DNA from 2 places in the Paenibacillus sp. FSL R7-0345 genome. Region 2 is predicted to be linked to the other one. Evidence: a T-box and tRNA genes for the amino acid it is inferred to sense, from the RefSeq annotation. Region 2 holds a T-box; the other holds one or more tRNA genes.
The links. The T-box of region 2 lies ahead of argS (arginine--tRNA ligase). A T-box ahead of a tRNA ligase gene usually reads a tRNA of that ligase, here a tRNA-Arg.

Region 1: it has a tRNA-Arg gene. The T-box ahead of argS (arginine--tRNA ligase) is inferred to sense a tRNA for this amino acid. The anticodon was not compared.

Annotation. Positions count from the first base shown of each region.
Region 1 is NZ_CP152002.1:172,392-182,459, reverse strand. Features, by position in the region: gene gpmI (2,3-bisphosphoglycerate-independent phosphoglycerate mutase) at 1-1,516, opposite strand, end outside; gene tpiA (triose-phosphate isomerase) at 1,519-2,274, opposite strand; gene NST84_RS00900 (phosphoglycerate kinase) at 2,303-3,484, opposite strand; gene gap (type I glyceraldehyde-3-phosphate dehydrogenase) at 3,576-4,586, opposite strand; gene NST84_RS00890 (sugar-binding domain-containing protein) at 4,703-5,755, opposite strand; tRNA gene NST84_RS00885 (tRNA-Arg) at 6,095-6,169, shown strand; gene clpP (ATP-dependent Clp endopeptidase proteolytic subunit ClpP) at 6,362-6,958, shown strand; gene NST84_RS00875 (GDSL-type esterase/lipase family protein) at 7,063-7,701, opposite strand; gene NST84_RS00870 (DUF4163 domain-containing protein) at 7,887-8,987, opposite strand; gene NST84_RS00865 (SIMPL domain-containing protein) at 9,274-10,032, opposite strand.
Region 2 is NZ_CP152002.1:5,661,501-5,671,568, forward strand. Features, by position in the region: gene NST84_RS24395 (TetR/AcrR family transcriptional regulator) at 1-188, shown strand, start outside; gene NST84_RS24400 (DEAD/DEAH box helicase) at 403-3,741, shown strand; gene NST84_RS24405 (thioredoxin family protein) at 3,877-4,458, shown strand; gene NST84_RS24410 (exosporium glycoprotein BclB-related protein) at 4,681-6,183, opposite strand; gene NST84_RS24415 (hypothetical protein) at 6,217-6,567, opposite strand; gene NST84_RS24420 (hypothetical protein) at 6,802-7,107, shown strand; gene NST84_RS24425 (hypothetical protein) at 7,141-7,266, shown strand; T-box leader at 7,345-7,564, shown strand; gene argS (arginine--tRNA ligase) at 7,643-9,715, shown strand.

The DNA of each region.
Region 1 (10,068 bases), 1.5 Mb from region 2:
CGGTCATTTCCGCAGGCTGCGGAAGTCCCATCAGATCCAGAATTGTCGGTGCTACATCAGCAAGGATACCGGATTCGCGCAGAACAACATTTTCAGTAGTTACGATGAAAGGAACCGGGTTGGTGGTATGAGCGGTGAACGGGCGTCCCTGTTCGTCAAATACCATGTCAGCATTACCGTGGTCAGCAATGATGATCGCAACGCCGCCTTTGGCAACAACTGCATCTACAACTTTACCCACACATTCATCTGTCACTTCAACCGCCTTGATTGTAGGCTCCAGCATGCCGGAGTGGCCTACCATATCAGGGTTAGCAAAGTTCAGGATAATGGCATCCTGTCTGTCTGCTTCGATTTCCGCTACGCAGGCCGCCGCCACTTCGTATGCGCTCATCTCAGGCTGCAGATCATAGGTTGCCACTTTTGGCGAGTTAATCAGGATGCGTGTTTCGCCTGGAAGCTCTTCATCGCGTCCGCCGCTGAAGAAGAAGGTTACGTGCGGGTACTTTTCAGTTTCCGCAATACGCAGCTGCTTCTTGTTATTCTGTACCAGCACTTCACCCAGTGTATTGTCCAGGTTCTTCGGCGAGTAGGCTACATAGCCCTGTACCGTTTCGCTGAACGTAGTCAGGCACACAAAGTGCAGACCCTGCGGGAAGAGCGGTCCACGGTCAAAGCCGCGGAAATCGGAATTCGTAAATACTTGCGACAGCTGGATCGCACGGTCAGGACGGAAGTTCAGGAAGATGACAGAATCGCCGCTTTCCACTACTCCCACCGGCTGATCGTTGCTGTCCACGATTACGCTAGGCTCAACGAATTCATCATAAACGGAATTCTGGTAGGATGCAGTGATAGCCTGCAGAGCGTCAGTATATTTAGGGCCTTCGCCATATACCATAGCACGGTAGGCTTTCTCTACACGTTCCCAGCGTTTGTCACGGTCCATCGCGTAGTAACGTCCGGATACCGTAGCAATTTTACCTACGCCCACTTCTTCGATCTTCGCAACCAGATCCTGAACGAACTTTTGTCCGCTGTCAGGTGCTACATCGCGTCCGTCCATGAAAGCATGGATATACACTTCGTGCATATCTTCCTTCTTGGCCAGATCGAGCATGGCAAACAGGTGGTTAATGTGACTGTGCACGCCGCCGTCGGAAACGAGTGCATACAGGTGAAGCTTTTTGCCGGTGGACTTAGCGCTTCTTACAGCAGCAACCAGCGTTTCGTTCTCGAAGAACTCACCGTCACGGATCGACTTGTCGATACGGGTCAGATCCTGGTATACGATCCGGCCTGCGCCGATGTTAAGGTGACCTACTTCCGAGTTGCCCATTTGTCCTTCAGGCAGACCTACAGCTTCGCCGCAGGCGGTAAGCGTAGTGTTCGGGTATTGCTTCAGGTAACGGTCATAGTTCGGCTTATTGGCTTGGGCAACCGCGTTGCCTTCATCCGTATTCCGCAATCCGAAACCATCCATGATGATCAATGCTACAGGTCTTGGAGCTGACATCCTTACTTCGCCCCCTCAACGAGTGAAACGAAGGAAGCAGGCTGCAGGCTGGCACCGCCGACAAGAGCGCCGTCGATGTCGCTTTGACTCATATACTCCGTTACATTCTCAGGCTTCACACTGCCGCCGTATTGAATACGCACAACTTCAGCTGTTGCTTCATCGTACAGATCTTTTACAAGGGTACGGATATAAGCAATAACTTCGTTAGCATCCTGGGAAGTAGAGGATTTACCAGTACCGATCGCCCAGATTGGCTCATAAGCGATTACAACCTGAGCTGCCTGTTCAGCACTCAGACCGGCAAATGCACCTTCAGTTTGTACTTTGCAAACTTCCTTAGTCTGGTCAGCTTCGCGCTCTTCGAGCTTTTCACCGACACATACGATAGGAGTGATGCCGTGGCGGAATGCCGCGTGCATTTTTTTGTTCACAATTTCATCCGTTTCGCCGAAATAAGCGCGGCGCTCGGAGTGGCCGATGATAACGTAGTCTACACCAAGGTCTTTCAGCATAACGCCGCTGATTTCGCCTGTGTAAGCCCCGTTGTCTTCGAAGTGCAGGTTCTGTGCACCGATTTTGATAGTTGTACCTTTAACTGCTGCTACCAGAGCAGGCAGGTTAGTAAAAGGAGCGCAAATTACAGTTTCCACGCCTTCCACTTCTGCTGCGCCCTTAACTTCAGCGATAAAGCCTTCAGCTTCCGGAACAGTTTTGAACATTTTCCAGTTGCCTGCAATAATAGGTGTTCTGCTCATAATCTTGTATTGCCTCCTTCTGTGCCTCTTACTTGTCGTTCAGTGCTTCTACGCCAGGAAGTGCCTTACCTTCCATGAACTCCAGGGATGCGCCGCCGCCAGTGGAGATGTGATCCATTTGGTCAGCCAGGTGGAATTTTTCTGCTGCAGCTGCGGAATCACCGCCGCCGATCACAGTGTAGCCTTCAGTTGTTGCGCAAGCCTGCGCTACAGCCTTGGTTCCTTCAGCAAAGATATCGATTTCGAATACGCCCATAGGTCCGTTCCAAACAACCAGCTTGGAATCTTTGATGATATTGGCGTAGAGTTCACGGGTTTTAGGACCGATGTCCAGACCTTCCCAGTCAGCAGGAATGTCAGTTACATCTACAATTTTGGTGTTGGCATCTGCACCGAACTTGTCAGCGACAACAATGTCAACAGGAAGCAGGAAGTTTTTGCCCAGCTTTTTAGCTTTCTCAATGAATCCCAGTGCAACATCGATTTTATCGTTGTCTACCAGCGATTTACCGATTTCATAGCCTTGAGCTTTGGTGAATGTATAAGAAAGGCCGCCGCCGATCAGTACATTGTCAGCCAGGTTCAAGAGGTTGTCGATAACGTCAATTTTGTCCTTCACTTTGGATCCGCCAATGATGGCAGTGAAAGGACGCTCAGGGTTCGAGAGAGCTTTGCCCAGTACGGACAATTCCTTCTCCATCAGAAGACCGGATACAGCCGGCAGGAAGTGAGCGATACCTTCAGTAGAAGCATGGGCACGGTGAGCCGCGCCGAACGCGTCATTAACGAACAGGTCAGCCAGTTCAGCGAACTGCTTAGCCAGTTCAGGATCGTTCTTTTCTTCGCCCGGATAGAAACGGACATTCTCAAGCACGAGCACATCGCCGTCGTTCAGCTCAGCGATCTGCGCTTTAACAGCTTCGCCGATAGCTTCATCAGCTTTGGCTACCGGTTTGCCGAGCAGCTCGGACAAACGCTCTGCAGCAACGGTAAGACGCATAGAATCAACGAATTGGCCTTTTGGACGGCCCATGTGGCTCGCCAGAATGACCTTTGCACCGTTTTCGATCAGGTACTTAATCGTTGGAAGGGTTTCGCGGATACGGGTATCATCAGTGATCTTACCGTCTTCCACCGGAACGTTGAAATCGACGCGCACGAATACGCGTTTGCCTGCTACTTCTACATCACGGACGCTTTTTTTGTTCATGATTAGTCTTCCTCCACACCCAAATTTAGAAAGAGCGGAAACAAGGAACCTCTGTTTCCGCTCTATAGATGCTGCTTATGTTAAGCCGGTCTTACTTAGCCAGTTTTGCGAAGTGTTCCAAAGTGCGAACCAGCTGTGCAGTGTAGGACATTTCGTTGTCGTACCAAGCAACAGTTTTAACCAGTTGTTTGTCGCCAACAGTCAGGACTTTAGTTTGTGTTGCATCATACAGGGAACCGAAAGTCATACCCTTGATGTCGGAAGATACGATTTCATCTTCAGTGTAGCCGTAAGTTTCTGGGTCGGAAGCTTCCTTCATTGCTGCGTTGATTTCTTCAACAGTTACGTTCTTATCAAGTACAGTAACCAGCTCAGTCAGGGAACCTGTAGCAACAGGCACGCGTTGTGCTGCTCCGTCAAGTTTGCCTTTCAGTTCTGGGATTACCAGACCGATTGCTTTTGCAGCACCGGTAGTGTTAGGAATGATGTTCTCAGCAGCTGCGCGGGCACGTCTGAAGTCACCTTTAGCGTGAGGAGCATCAAGTGTATTCTGGTCGCCAGTGTAAGCGTGGATAGTAGTCATCAGGCCTTCAACGATTCCGAACTTGTCGTTCAGGACTTTTGCCATTGGAGCAAGGCAGTTAGTTGTGCAAGATGCGCCGGAGATAACTGTTTCGGAACCATCAAGGATGTCATGGTTAACGTTGTAAACAACAGTTTTCATGTCGCCAGTTGCTGGAGCAGAGATAACTACTTTTTTAGCTCCGCCTTTGAGGTGCTTTTCAGCAGCTTCTTTAGTTGTGAAGAAGCCTGTGCACTCCAGAACGATATCTACGCCGAGGTCGCCCCAAGGCAGTTCTTCTGGGTTACGGTTCGCAAGAACCTTAACTTCTTTACCGTTTACTTTGAAGAATCCGTCATGAACTTCAACGTCTCCCTGGAATTTACCTTGAGTTGTATCATATTTAAGCAAATGAGCAAGCATCTTAGCGTCAGTCAAGTCGTTGATTGCTACCACTTCGATACCTTCTACATTTTGAATACGGCGGAATGCAAGGCGTCCAATACGTCCAAAACCGTTAATACCAACTTTTACACTCATTGAATAGTTCCTCCTAGAGTTCGTTTTATTTATTCAAGACAAGCGGTGAAGCTCGTCAAGACAACAATGTTAAGTATAATGCAAAATAACTGCGCGCGCTCCCCATATCCTGGAATCTATAGCGCATGCTGCAACTCTGTGTCGATTTCTTTGCCGATTTCGACAGCAGCCGCCTCATCAATAACCAGAATATCCTCTTGCCCGAAGCGCAGCATTGCGTGGATTGCTTTGGCTTTGCGCTTGCCCCCGGCGATCCCGATAACAACTTCCGTGCGGATAATATCCTCTAAACGGAGTCCTATGGTACGCATAGTATGGACAACCTCGCCAGCCTCGTTAAAATAATAGCCGAACGATTCGGCAACCGCGCCTTCAGCCTGAATCTCCGAAACCGTAGTCTCATCCAGCTTGCGGCGGCGGGTCATTTCCAGGGCATCGCCGATCCCATGAACAATAATACGCGATCTGCGGATGATTTGTACAATTTCCCCGATGTTCGAGTCATGCCCCAGCGACTGGTAAGCTTCTTCGCTGAGCAGATCCGGCACATGCAGCAGACGGTAGTTAGCTCCGATCCGCTTAGCCATAGTTGAAGCAATCGTATTGGCCTGAATCTCCATGCTTTCTCCAAGTCCTCCGCGTGCAGGGACAACCCATGCATTCTTATAGGAGGCGGATAGCGGCAGGGTCAGCTGATCGGCCATATCAGCCAGTGTAGAGCCGCCTGTTACGGCAATGGTATCGTCGCCGCGCAGCACACCCAGAAAGGCTTTGGCGCCTGCACGTCCCAGCTCACGTTTGGTGAACGGGGATGATTCGCAATCACCGGGCACGATAATAACTTTACTAAGATCATACGTTGAGCGGATCTTCTCTTCCAGATCATCCAGGCCAAACAGGCTCTTGGCGATCGGCTCCAGCAGGTCAAGCGTTCTGCGACCGGCATCACTAATCCGCATGCCGACACTCTCGATCTCAATGAGCCCTTGCGATTTCAGAAGATCCGTCTCGGCACGCAGCACCCGCTCGGTCATATCCAGCGACGCGGCCAGCGTTCTGCGCCCGATAATATCGGACAGCATGATCTGATGTAGAATCGTATAACGTCTCTTAAGGGTTTCCATGAGATCCGGCAGAAGCTGCTTTTGGATTTCCAATAAATTGCGCATGCTTTCACTCCTGCAACTTCGTCTTTCTCTATTCCCTTGTTCGTGGTCTCAAAATGTCCCGGGTTAACTTTTTAAGTCCCACTCATATTCTAACCAAATATTACGCGGAGTGCAAGTCATCCGAGAGTATAATTCTCAACCGCTTTTCATCTTATACATTTTATACATCTGTCACAGGGTGTAAGAGAAGAACGGCCCTCCAGTTCAGCTGAAACAGCCGGCTTCTCTTATTAAACAAAAAACCTGAAAACGGGCCTTTTATAGAACAAAAAGTTATTTTAAGGACATCTTCAATGTCTGTTGCAATTTATGGATTCATGTATTATAATAAATTCTGTTGCGCCCGTGGTCCAATGGATATGACGTAGGCCTCCGAAGCCTGAGATCCAAGTTCGATTCTTGGCGGGCGCGCCATTAATTTCATGTTTGTACATAATTTAGCAGTTGTCCTACTGTTAATTAACCAAAGAGCCGCTTGTCGGCTCTTTTTTTTAAAACTAAGTTTGACTTTCTTTGACTTTTTGTTTGATTTTGTTTATCATGTGGTTAATACGGTAACAGTAAAAATGAACACATTCGAACAACCCATTCAAGGAGGTTTTACACGTGAGTTATATTCCTATGGTAGTAGAACAAAGCAACCGCGGCGAGCGCGCTTATGACATCTATTCCCGCCTGCTGAAGGACCGCATTATTTTCCTTGGAACGGATGTTAATGACGTGGTAGCCAATTCCATCATTGCCCAAATGCTGTTCCTGGCTGCCGAAGACCCGGATAAGGATATTCACCTGTACATCAACAGCCCGGGCGGTTCGATCACAGCCGGCATGGCTATCTTTGATACAATGCAGTACATCAAACCCGACGTATCCACTATTTGCGTAGGTATGGCCGCTTCCATGGGAGCTTTCCTGCTGAATGCCGGTGCCAAGGGCAAACGCTTCGCGCTGCCTAACAGCGAAATCATGATTCACCAGCCGCTCGGCGGAGCTCAGGGCCAGGCAACGGACATCGAAATCCGTGCCCGCCGCATCCTGAAGCTGCGCGACAAGCTGAACCGCATCCTCTCTGAGCGTACCGGCCAGCCGCTGGAACGCATTGAGAAGGATACAGACCGCGATTACTTCATGAGTGCTGCCGATGCAGCTGAATATGGTATCGTTGATAAAGTTATCGAGAAGACACTGCCAGCCGGCGTGTAAGCGGGATAACAGCAAAGAAGGCTGCGGGGACCATTATCGGTCCCCGCAGCCTTTTTTTGATGAAGCTGTATGATGAAGCTCTGATCCAGGCCATATTGCGGCTATTAGCCCAAGCGCCCGTACCCGAGGCCGTCCAGCTTATTGGCGATAACCCGGTAGCCCCTGCTGTTAGGATGAATATGATCAAGGAACAATAAGCCGCGTTCGTTGCCGGCAAATTCATTATAAATGGAAGCGAATCCGCAGACCCGGCTGCTGTAGCCGGACGTATACCGGTTAAACTGCCGGACCCATTCTGTAGCTTCATCTATCTGCGGGTAGGGATTGTATAATCCGACTATCCGGATGATGTAAGGCTTACTCACGCCTGCCTTAAGCTGTGTCAGCGTTCCCATGATATCACTGATATTCTGTTTACAGCCGCGCAGTGCCTTTTGCAGCAGCGGTGACAGATCACCGGGGCGGCTGCCGGCTGCCTTGGCAGCTTTGATCAGGTCGTTGCCGCCAATCGAGATTGTAATCAGATCCGCTTCCTGCACAGCCAGGCGAAAGTTATAGTCGCCCTTCAGCCGCTGCTCCAGTCCGTCCGTAGTCAGCCCGTTCACACCAAGGTTCGTCAGCCGGATAGGTGTCCGCAGGCGGGCCTCTGCCATTCTCCGGTAGACCGGCACAAACCCGTTTCCGGGCAGCGCGCCGAAGCCTGTCGTCAGGGAGTCCCCAAGTGCCGTGTACTGATAGCTCATCCTTATCTTCCTCCCTCCTGTTATGCGGTACATTCTACAGCTTATGAACAGGAGGGGCGCCCCGTAACGGCAGGACGTCCTTATATGCAGATGCGGATTTTTTAACGGCAAAGAGCCCCCCCGGCCCTCTGATCGGGGAAAGGAAGGGCTCTTTTGTTCTGCCCCTGGGGGCAGCGTGCGAATGTTTACTTGAATGCTGCAAACGGGCTGGTGCCGTCCGGCAGCAGTTCCTTAAAGGTAAAGTCAAACTGCGGGAATCCGGAAGCGTAAGCAGTGTATTCATACAGCTGGAAGAACACGACGAGCTTGCCTTCTTTTAAATAGAAATATTTCTCTGTGTTCAGTCCGGTAAATCCGCCGAGGTAGCCGCCCTCTGCCTTAATTCTCTTAGAGAGCTGTGCGTTCAGCTCTTTTTTATAATTCGGGTTGGCCTTCAGCAGATCACCGATCAGCAGGCGTTTGCCGTCCTTCAGTGAGAAGGTAAAAGCATTGCGGTAAGTCATCCCGTGCGCTCCGCCGGTATACCCGTATTGCTCTGTGACAAGGCTGAGGACACCGTCCTTATTGTACGTTACTACATATCCGCCCTGGAACTCATACGGACGGTCATCCTCTGGCCGGTTTGCAATCTGCTTTTCTGCATCTGCCGCATAACTGAGCACCTGCTGTTTAATCATATCATTGATCTTTTTCTGTGCATCCGCATTAACCAGCCCGCTCACCTGCGGGTAATCCAGCTTGATCGGAGCAACCTCCGACTCCTTAACAAAGCTTTCCGTGCTGATAGTAATGGCATTCTGCTTTTGTTTCATCACATTCAGACGGCCGGTGGATGCACTCCAGTCACCCTGGTAGCCGAGATAATCGGTCATCAGGTCAAACGGGATATACAGCCGGTTATTTATATTTTTCGCTTCATAATCCCCGAGAAAATAATTGTTTACAGAAATAGCTGTACTGTAATCCGAAACCATCAGCTTGGTCAGCGTATTGCCTTTGCCGATGGAATACGTCTTCTCCGCTTTATCATAGGTTACAGGCATTTTCAGTGTATCGCGCAGGAAGCTGACCGGCACCCACACTTTGCCTCCGCTGTAAATCCCGGTCTGCTGTGTAACGCTGCCGTTCCATTTCAGTACCACTGAGGACTGGGCAGCTTGAGCCTGTGCTGCAGCCGGTGCCGCTTGAGCCGCTTCTGCGGACAGCACTCCCCCTCCAAGCAGCAGACTTGCTGCTAATACCCCTGTTCCCCATTTGCGCAATTGTTCCTTAAGTATAATATTCATGTCGATTTCCCCTTCCGCAGGTACGATGATTGACTTGATGTTCCCTTAAGACCCGGAAAGCCTGGCTGTCCCGGCCCACTCTTCTTATTATAGAGAGTACAGCTGCCGCGGTTGTTACAAATTTCCTTACAGTTTCTTAAGCATTTACGTCGATTTTAAAAGGTCTTGTTACCTTTCCTTAAACAAAATGAGAGCTTTTCTACCTTCCGGCCCTTTTCCCGGCTGAAAAAAAGAGCCCCGCCTCACCGCATTGCGGCAGAAGCAGAGCCTGTATCTGTTCCATTTCCTATTTCAGTTCATATACCACGCTAAGCTGGGTGGAAACCTTCACTTCGCCCGGTTCTACAGAAGTGCCACCAGCTGTATCCGCTGCCGCTTTACTCATAGCCGCATTTTCCATGTAATAAACAGGGTTATTCCCGTTGTCGTTCTGGGTTACTGTAACCACCTGGCCCAGACTGCGCTTGGCTGCTTTAGCGATAGCAGCAGCTTTTACATCAGCGTTAGCCATAGCTTTCTCGATAACCTGTGCTTCAAAAGCGGACGGATCCTCAATCGCAAACTGTGCGCTGCCGATATTGTTTGCACCTGCTGCTGAAGCGGCATCGAGCAGAGCGCCAACCTTGGTCAGATCACGGTAAGCTACCTGCAGTGTGTGCTGTGCGATATAGCCTTTTACCTGCTGCCCGTCTTTTTCTGTGTAAGCATAGTTAGGCTGTACACTGAACTGTGTGCTCTGGATATCCTTATCGGAAATTCCCCATGTAGTCTTGAGCAGCGCTGTTATTTTAGCAATTTTGGCGCCGTTGTCCTTTTGCGCTTCTTGGGCTGTGCCTGCCGTTGTGTTTACACCGATCGACAAGTAGACGATATCCGGCTTGATTGAGAGCTCGCCTTTGCCGGTCACGCTAACAATATTGCGGGTAATTTCTTCAGCAGCGTAAGCCTTTTCCGGTCCCTTAAACACACTGCTCAACCCCATTCCTCCAACAATTAGACTTCCTGCCAGCAGTACCGTTCCAATTGATTTACCCAGCTTCTTCATTTTAACTTCCCCTTTCATATTCTTGTTTTGTTTGGT
Region 2 (10,068 bases):
CTGAAGGTGAGGTTATTGATGCGCCTACCCCGGCTATTATAAGGTTCACTATCTCCTCGGTGATCGGTTATCTGCTGGCCCGCCTGCTGCTGATGCCGGAAAAGGACTGGGATGATGAGGAAGAGATCCGTCTGCTGATCAGCTTCATGCTGCACGGAATCGGCGGGCCCGCGCTGCATGAGCAGTGAAGTCTGGCTGCATTTTGGCGTGATAGAAAGAACAGAGCTACCGCAGAAGGCAAACCTTCGCAGTGGCTTTTTTTCTATATACAATGAAATGGGTAACTTTCCCTTCACGCGCTCTGCAATCTGTCCCGGGCTTTAAGGCGTACGCGTGTTCTGCTAAGATAAATACTATCGAATATCCGGGAAAACCGGACAGGTGTGAGGAAGTGAATGTGACATGGGTTATTATGTTCCGGAGCGGGTAATCCGGCTGCTGTGCGGCAGTGAAGCCTTGGATAAGGGCCGTGCAGACTACGAGGCCGGGAGGGTCCGGCTGAATTATAGAGAGAACGACGACAGGCTCGATTACTCAAAATACCGGGCTGCAGTGCAAGGGCTGGAGAGCTATGATGTGGCGCTGGCCGTCGACAGTGACGGGGATGTAAATGCGGAATGTACCTGCCCTGCCTATTATCACGGGGGGGCTTTTTGCCGGCATATTGCGGCCAGCCTGTTCACCATTCTCCGTCTGGAGGAAGGTGGCGCGGACGATGAGATTGGCGGCCCGCCTCATGAGGAATCTGACCAGCTGCCGGCGGAGACTGGCGTTCTTACACCGCGCACCGCACATAACGCTACTACTGGTGCAGCACATAGCGGTGACCGTCAGCTGGTGAACGGCATGCTTGAGGTGTTCGCAGGCTTAAGCCGCTCCCGGCCGAGCGTTACAGGCAGCTACTCCGATCTCCGGACACCGCTGCAGGTGGAGTTCATCATCAAGCCGGTCACGGTCAGCTACAGTACGCAAATGCTCGGCGTCGAATTAAAGGTCGGTCCCAAGCGGCTGTATATCGTACAAAAAATCAGAACCTTTCTGGAGCATGTCCGGCGCGGCGAGCCGTTTGAGTTCTCCAGGCATTTCAGCTATGATCCTGCGCTGCACTCGTTCAATAAGGAAGACAACGATGTTCTGCTGAAGCTGATTGATATATCGTCGAATGAAAAGCTGTACCGTGCAGGTGTCAATCCTTATACTGCGCAATCTGCCGGGATGGGCGGGGAACGGCTGCTGGCGGTTCCGCCTTTTTTCTGGGAGGGCCTGCTGCCGGCGCTGCTTGCCGCCCCCTCTGCTTTGCTGCAGCAGGGTGATCTGATCCTGGAGAAGCTGGAGCTATCTGCCGAATCCCCGCCGTTAAGCTTCCGGTTCGACCAGTCGGCGGAGGAAGGCTATAGTCTGGACATTGAAGGCATAGCCCAGGTTATGGTGCTGGAGGATTACGGGCTGGTGCTGTCCGGAGGCAAGCTGCTGAAGCTGGATTCCGAGGAATGCCGCAGGCTCGCCGAGCTGAAGCGGATGCTGGCCGCTGCCCGCAAGGACGGAATTGCGATTGCGCCTGAGCAGATGGAGCCTTTTATGGAGCAGGTCATTCCCGGGCTGAAAAAGCTGGGCCGAGTGCACATCGCCGAAGCCATCGCTGACCGGATTGTCCAGACTCAGCTGCAGGCGCGGCTATACCTGGACCGGGTACGGGACCGGCTGCTGGCCGGCCTTGAATTTCAGTACGGCAGCATAGTGATCAATCCGCTGGACGAGGACAGCCGCAGCCGGGGCAGCGAGGTCATTCTGATGCGTGACGGGGAATCGGAGCGGCGGATTCTTGCACTAATGGCGCATGAGTCTTTTGTACGGACGGAAGGCGGCTTTATCATGAGTGATGAGGAAGCGGAATATGATTTTCTCTACCACACGATCCCGCTGCTGGAACCGCTGCTTCAGGTGTACGCCACCACTGCCGTCAAAGGCCGGATTGCCGCTGATACCTACACGCCTAAGGCTGTATTGACCTGGAACGAAAAGACCGACTGGCTGGAGTTCAAGTTCGCGGTGCAGGGCATCGGGGAAAATGAGATTGTGCAGATTCTTGAGGCGCTGCAGGAAAAACGCAGATATTACCGCCTCCCGGACGGTGCTTTGCTGCCGCTGGAAAGTGCAGAGTTTCTGGAGATTATCGCGTTCATGAATGAGCTCGGGGTACACAGCGTTCCTTTTAACAAACCGCAGTTCACTCTGCCGCTGGTCCAGGGTCTGCAGCTGAATCCGGAATCCCGGCATGGCGATGCTGTTACGATCGGACGTTCCTTCCGGCGGTTAATGGCCAATATGGCCAGTCCCGAAAATCTCGATTTTCCGCTGCCGGACAGCCTTGCCCCTGTGCTCCGCGACTATCAGCAGTTCGGGTTCCAATGGATGAAGACGCTGGCCCACTACCGGTTCGGCGGGATTTTGGCTGACGATATGGGACTCGGCAAAACACTGCAAAGCATCGCTTTTCTGCTCTCTGAGCTTACCGATATCCGTGATGGCGGCAAGCCGGCGCTGATCGTCGCCCCCGCCTCCCTGCTCTACAACTGGAAGAATGAGCTGAAACGGTTTGCCCCGGACATCAAGGCGGTCATTGCCGACGGCAGCCTGAATGAGCGTACCAAGGCGGTTCGCCAAGGAACAGGCGCTGACGTGATCATTACCTCCTACCCGCTGCTGCGGCGGGACATTGAGCTGTATGCCCGGCTGTCCTTTCATACCCTGATTCTGGATGAGGCGCAGATGATCAAGAATCATGCAACCCAGACCGCCCAGGCGGTAAAAATATTGCAGGCCCGCTACCGCTTCGCCCTCACAGGAACACCGGTGGAAAATGCGCTGGAGGATTTGTGGTCGATATTCAGCGTTGTTTTCCCTGGCTTGTTCCCCGGCAAAAAAGCGTTTCATGATCTGCCGCGCGAAACGGTCGCCAAGCGGACCCGTCCCTTCCTGCTGCGCAGGCTGAAAAGTGATGTACTCAAGGAGCTGCCGGATAAAATTGAGTCCCTGCATGCCTCCGAGCTGCTGCCTGAGCAGAAAAAGCTGTACATGGCTTATCTCGCCAGACTGCGTAAGGAAGCGCTGAAGCATCTCGACAATGAGAGCTTCGGCCACGGCCGGATCAAGGTGCTGGCCGGAATTACCCGGCTGCGCCAGCTCTGCTGCCACCCCGCCCTGTTCATTGAGGGCTACGACGGCGGCTCGGCCAAGTTCGACCAGCTGCTGGAAATTATCGAGGAATGCCGCAGCTCCGGCAAACGGATGCTCATCTTCTCCCAGTTCACGGAGATGCTTGGGATGATTGGACGGGAGCTGGCCCTGCAGGGCGTCCGGCATTTTTATCTGGACGGCAAGACACCGGCCGACCAGCGGGTCGAGTTGTGCAGCCGGTTCAATGAGGGGGAACGCGATCTGTTCCTCATCTCGTTAAAAGCCGGAGGCACCGGCCTTAACCTGACCGGAGCGGACACGGTGATCCTGTACGATCTGTGGTGGAACCCTGCCGTCGAGCAGCAGGCTGCCGACCGGGCCCACCGGATCGGGCAGAAGAAAGTGGTGCAGGTGATCCGCCTCGTTGCCCAGGGCACCGTCGAGGACAAAATGTATGAGCTGCAGCAGAAGAAAAAGAATCTGATCGAAGAGGTCATCCAGCCGGGGGCGGAGACGCTGTCCGCCCTGACCGAGCAGGATATCCGCGAAATTCTGATGCTCTGATAAGTTGAAAGATTTGGAAGCGCAGAAGAAAATAAAGTATAATGACAGGGATTGTTACTGCTTAAGCAGCAGGCTGTTTGGGTCTGCTGACGCTTCTCTCAATGGTTATATACTATTTTACGGAGGTGCATTAACATGAGCTTTACCCTGGAACCGGGTGCTTCAGCTCCCGATTTTTCTTTAAAGGCAACCGACGGTCAGACGTATTCACTGGACAGCTTTGCTACAGCAAAAGCACTGGTCATCTTCTTCACCTGCAATCATTGTCCGTTCGTCGTCGGCTCCGATGAAGTCACGCGCCAGACTGCCGAAAAGTACCGCGAGCGGGGAGTAGCTTTTGCAGGGATTAACGCCAACAGCGAAACTACCCATCCTGACGATTCCTATGAGCATATGGTCAGCCGGATGGAGGAGCAGAAATTCCCGTGGCTCTATCTCCGCGATGACACGCAGGAAACCGCACGGGCCTACGGTGCGCTGCGCACGCCGCATTTCTTCGTGTTTGACCAGGACCGCAAGCTGGTCTACACCGGCCGCGGCGTCGATAACCCGCGGGAAACCGGCAAGATGACAGTCAACGACCTGGACAACGCGTTGTCCGAGCTGCTCGCCGGACAAGCCATCAGCACACCGCTGACCAATCCGATCGGCTGCAATGTCAAATGGGACGGCCAGGATGCGCATTGGATGCCGGCGGAGGCTTGTGATCTGGTATAGATGGACTTTGAATGGATTGAGAGCTAATTAGGATAAATTCAGTTAAAAAAAGGGAAATGTATAGGTCTAGGCCGCCCGGGGTTCGTTGAGTTAAAGGGATTTTCCCCTTTATTCCGGGCTTGAGTGGTTGATTTATGCGTGAGCTTGCAAAAAAGAGGGACTTTCCAGCCGCAGGCGGCTGGAAAAGTCCCTCTTTTATGTTGCTGGTGAGTAATTTTGCGTTTAGACGATAGTCAATCCGCCGCTGGCGTATCCTGCTACTGTAGTAGCCACATCGAGGCCTGCCGTAACTGTGGCAGAGAAGACCATCAGCAGCCGTTCGCCTGCAGTAACCGGGATACTGAGCCCCGAGGTAAGGCCGCTGCTAATTGTACCTAAAGCGATGGCACCAGTCAGTGGCGGTGCCAAGGTAACCAGTGCACCCGGTACAGCGGTAAACGTATTATCCGGTGTTGTGGAACGGAATAATTGAGCTGTTATAGTTACTGTAGATCCTACCAGTGCCAATGCTGCAGTAGTACTAAAGTATGCGGCAAGGGAAGTAATTGTACCCGCACGCGGCACGGAGAAGGCAAAGTTAAGCAGTGTACCCGCAGCTCCTGTGAGGTCGATGGTTCCACCGGCGATGCTTACACCGGTAGCACTGTTTCCGAAGCCGATCAAACTGGAGGTATTAAGCAGACCGCCCAGCACAGTGGTCAGTGCAGCCGGCAGACCTGAAGCGTAAGGAATGATTGCGCCCGAACCGGTTGGTCCGGTAGCCCCTGTTATACCGGTCACGCCGGTTGCACCAGTCGCTCCCGCCAAACCCGTCGCACCCGTCACTCCGGTCGCTCCCGCCAGTCCAGTCGCTCCCGTCACCCCGGTCGCTCCATCCAAACCAGTCGCTCCCGTCACCCCGGTCGCTCCTGCCAACCCAGTCGCACCCGTCACCCCGGTCGCTCCATCCAAACCAGTCGCTCCCGTTACTCCGGTTGCTCCTGCCAGTCCAGTCGCGCCCGTCACTCCGGTCGCTCCATCCAACCCAGTCGCACCCGTTACCCCGGTTGCTCCCGCTAACCCAGTCGCGCCCGTCACCCCGGTCGCTCCATCCAAACCCGTCGCTCCCGTCACCCCGGTCGCTCCTGCCAACCCAGTCGCACCCGTCACCCCGGTCGCTCCTGCCAGTCCAGTCGCGCCCGTCACCCCGGTCGCTCCATCCAACCCAGTCGCACCCGTCACCCCGGTCGCTCCATCCAATCCAGTCGCTCCCGTCGCTCCGGTTGCTCCGGTCGCACCGCTGCCCGGGCCGGTTGCACCCGTTGCGCCTGTTGCACCTGGAGCCCCGGCTTCGCCTGGAGCACCTGTTGCACCGGTCACTCCGATAACCTCGCCCATCAGCTCAGCGGATACCAGCCGGTGGGCTGTTACGAGCTCGCCTGCACTATTTTTACCCCATAAAGAGATTTGGATCGGGTCATCAGGCGGGCTGGTAGGCGTAACGAACAAAAACTCAAAACCATCCAGATCTGCATAATAGTTAGTCGTAATCACCTGGTTAGGAGCCACATTCAGCGTCTCGCTGATATACAGATTTCTTACACCGCCAAGCAGATAGTAACCCTGTACAAGCACGTCAGATGCTGTGATGCTGCTGCGGTTATCTACACGGAGTGTAACTTGAGTGGTGGGTCTTACACCTGCAACCATATTGTTTTCAATCGGTCCAGTAGAATAAAAACTCATCTGAGCAGCTCTCCTTTTCTATAAAAGATCTCACTAATCTAAGATTTCGTGATCGACCACACGGTGGGCTTCCACCAGTTGTCCGTCTGTCTGCTTGCCCCATACCGAAATTCCCAGATCATTTTCCATAATCTCGCCGGTTGTAAAGACAAACTCATAGCCGTCCAAATCTGCAAAATAGTTCCGGGAAACCGCCTCATTCGGAGCAACATTGATAACCTCACTCACGTACAGATTTCTGATTGTGGTGAAGTAGAAGCCTTCAATTACAACACTGGCAGCCGTTTGGGAAGAACGGTTGATGATCCGTATAGTTACAAGCTGGGCTGGTCTGACTCCGGACACAGGATTGTTTTCGATCGGTCCAGTTGATAATATTGCCATCTTGTTTCATGCCTCCTTTCCATTCTCCCATCTATGAACTTTGAACTATAAATCTAGCGGCGCCTCTGACGAACCGCACAATATATTACTATTCCGGCACAGCGCCGGCGGTGTGGACATGAGACAGGCTGCAATCACCAAAATCTCCGAATCCGCATATGCTGTTCACTAGGGAAGAAATATCCGCAGTACTGCCGCTTTCCTGAAAGATTGTAAATGGAAGAAGGGAGTCCCATGCCCCCTGCCGGCAAAGGAAAGAAAACGAGTGTTAAAAAGCAGCCGACCAACCCCAAAGCTCAAAGCCCCAAGGGGCTGGAATTTGCAGTTGCCGCACTTTTGCTGACCGGTAAGCTGAAGGTGGATTCCATTCAGATGTTTACGGACGCTTCCCTCGTAGTCGGCCTGGTCGGCAAATATAAATCTTTGAGCAATCTGAGCCAAAGTAATATGGATAAGCTGGTCAGCTTTCTTGACGATAACAGCAGCCTGACGCTGAACGAGATCATGTCCGCCCTGAAGCAAAAAGCGGATAACACATAAGGAGTACGGCCAAAAAAAAGGAGGATAACAGAAATGGGAAAAGCCGATTTTGACGGGGAGGAATTCGCCGGCGGGCTTTTGCTGGTCATTGTGATTGCACTGCTGATCTATGGCTCCACAGATATTAAAAACCTTACTGCAGCACCGGCGTCGGATTAATTTTTTTACAAAAGCCAGCCAATCTTCCGCCCGCCTCTTGCTTTCTCGCGGAAATTCGCTATACTGATAAAAATCCATATGTAATCGATGAACGGGACAGTAGTGTGTTGGATCTAGTCTCAGCGAGCCGGGAATGGTGGAAACCGGTACAGATCCAGGCATGAAGCGCACCCGGGAGATGGACTTCTGAACTTACAGTAGGAAGCCCCGGCTGAAGACCGTTAACTTTTGAGTGGTTGAACCTCTGGTTCAGCAACGAGAGTGGTACCGCGAGCGCTAACAAGCCTTCGTCTCTTTGATGAGATGAGGGCTTTTTCTTATGTCTGGAGTGACGTTCACTGATGCTGCAGCTCTGCCTATTTAGGAGGTCCTATTCATGTTAAGCCAACTTATCAAAAACAGTCTGGAACACAGCGTCCGGCAAGTTTTCACAACCCTCGGAGCTGATGCAGAACCCCCCGTCATTCTGCTCGAGCAGCCTGCCAATCCCGATTTTGGCGACTACTCCAGTAACATTGCAATGCAGCTGGCCAAAATACTGCGCAAGGCGCCTATGGCAATCGCAGAGCTGATAACAACGGAGATAGAACAATCTAGCGGATTAGATGGACTATTTTCCAAAATAGACATCGCCGCACCGGGCTTCATTAATCTGTATATTAACTGGCAGGACTGGGCGGGGCGCCAATTCAGGCTGCCTGAAGCTGCCGGGGAAAAAGTAATCATCGAGCACACCAGTGTCAATCCAAATAAGTCCATGCATATTGGCCATCTGAGAAACTCCTGTATCGGGGATGCGCTGGTACGGATTTTGCGGAAAACCGGGTACAGCGTCGAGGTGCACAACTATGTGGATGATCTCGGCAATCAGCTGGCGGATACGGTAGTCGGGCTGCTGAATGTGCCGCTGTCCGGGGAGCATGTCCGTTTTGGTGATTACTGCTGGGACATTTACGCCGGTGTGAACAAAGAATATGCGCTGCATCCGGAGAGTGTACACAAGCGGACAGAGATCCTTCACGGGCTGGAAAAAGGGGACGGCAATACAGCCTGGCTCGGCAGCCTTGTCGCTGAACGGATTGTGCGGGAGCATGTCGCCGAGATGAAGGGATTTGACATCAGCTATGATCTGCTGGTCTGGGAGAGCAGTATTCTGAAGGAAGGCTTTTGGGCTTCGGCCTTTGCGCTGCTTAACCAGACGGAGGTGTTCGTGCAGGAACGTGAGGGCAAGCTGGCAGGCTGCTGGATTCTCAAGCAGGCGGCTGGAGAGCCGGCTGAGGCTGAAGTAGATGAGCATCAAAAGGATAAGGTGCTGGTGCGCTCGAACGGAATTTTGACCTATACGGCCAAAGATATTGCCTACCATCTCTGGAAATTCGGGCTGCTGGATAAGGATTTCAGCTACAGCGAGTTTAACTCGGGACTTTGGACTACGGGGCTGAGCGGGGAGCAGCGGGCTTTTGGCCGGGCTGACCGGGTAGTGAATGTCATCGACTACAGACAGGAGTATCCGCAGGCGATGGTCAAACAGGCACTCGAGATACTGGGATACACAGAGCAGGCTGAACAATTGCATCACGTAAGCTATGGCGTGGTTTCCCTCAGTCCGGCGTCTGCAGCCGAGCTTGGCATTGATATTTCTGACGGCAAAACCTCTTACGCTATGTCCGGCCGTCAGGGCATCGGCATCAAGGTCACCGAGCTGTTGCAGCTGATGGAGCAGACGATTGAAGCCACCCGCTCAGACAAAAGCGGCCTGTCCAGCCGGCACATCGCCACCGCTGCCATCCGTTACTACCTGCTGCGGTTTAATCTGGGGACGGAGATTATTTTTGACTTTAAGCAGGCGACCGAGATTTCCGGCAACACAGGCGTGTACCTGATGTATACCTATGCACGTGCGGGCAGTGTGCTCAGTAAAAGCGGGGCTTTGGCTGTAAAAGAGGACTCCAGTGCTGGAATAGTTAAGCCTAGTGATGATACAGCTGTAGTTGGTGAAGAAACAGTTAATACTGGGGAGGCGACAGCTTACTTTGGTGATGCCATGGCTAACTTCGGGAAGGCGGCAGCTAAATCTGGTGACGCCACAACTGACTTCGGTAATGCCACAGTGTACTCTGGTGGTGTACAGGCAAACTTCCCTGCAGCAAAAGCCGGCAGCCCTCCGGTCTTCCCGGCAGCGCTCCAAAAAGCTGAGCTCGCCCTGCTGAGACACCTCAGCACCTGGCAGGATACGCTCCACAGCGCCAGCGTACAGCTGACGCCAAATACAGTCTGCAACTACGCGCATACGCTGGCTTCGCTGTTTAATAACTTTTACTCGGCCTGCCCGATTCTAAAAGGCGAAGCCCAGTCGGTCGCCTTCCGTCTCTGGCTCACGCAGAGATTCAAGGATACACTTGGCGAAGCGCTGGAGGTGCTTGGCCTGCCGCGGCCGGAGCGGATGTAGCGGATGCAGTGGATGCAGTGGATGCAGTGGATCTAGCAGATGCAGCGGCTCGTATAGCGGTTACAACGAACTAATGAGTGACTGGGTTGTCTATCTGGCTGCGACAAATTGAACTAACTGCATTCTGTGCAGCTATTCCCCGCCGAAAAGCACGCTTCATGGGGTTTAAGTGTATTCCGTGCAACTATTATCAGCAAAATCGTCCATTTAGCCGGATTTCAGTAGTTTTAGTTGCACAAAGTGCAGTTATCCTGGTTATGGGGGGCCAAACAGGATTTTTAGTTGTACAAAGTACACTTAAAGCAACCTGCCCTCTCCGCAGCTGCTCCATTTCGGCCAGTTAACGAAGCGGA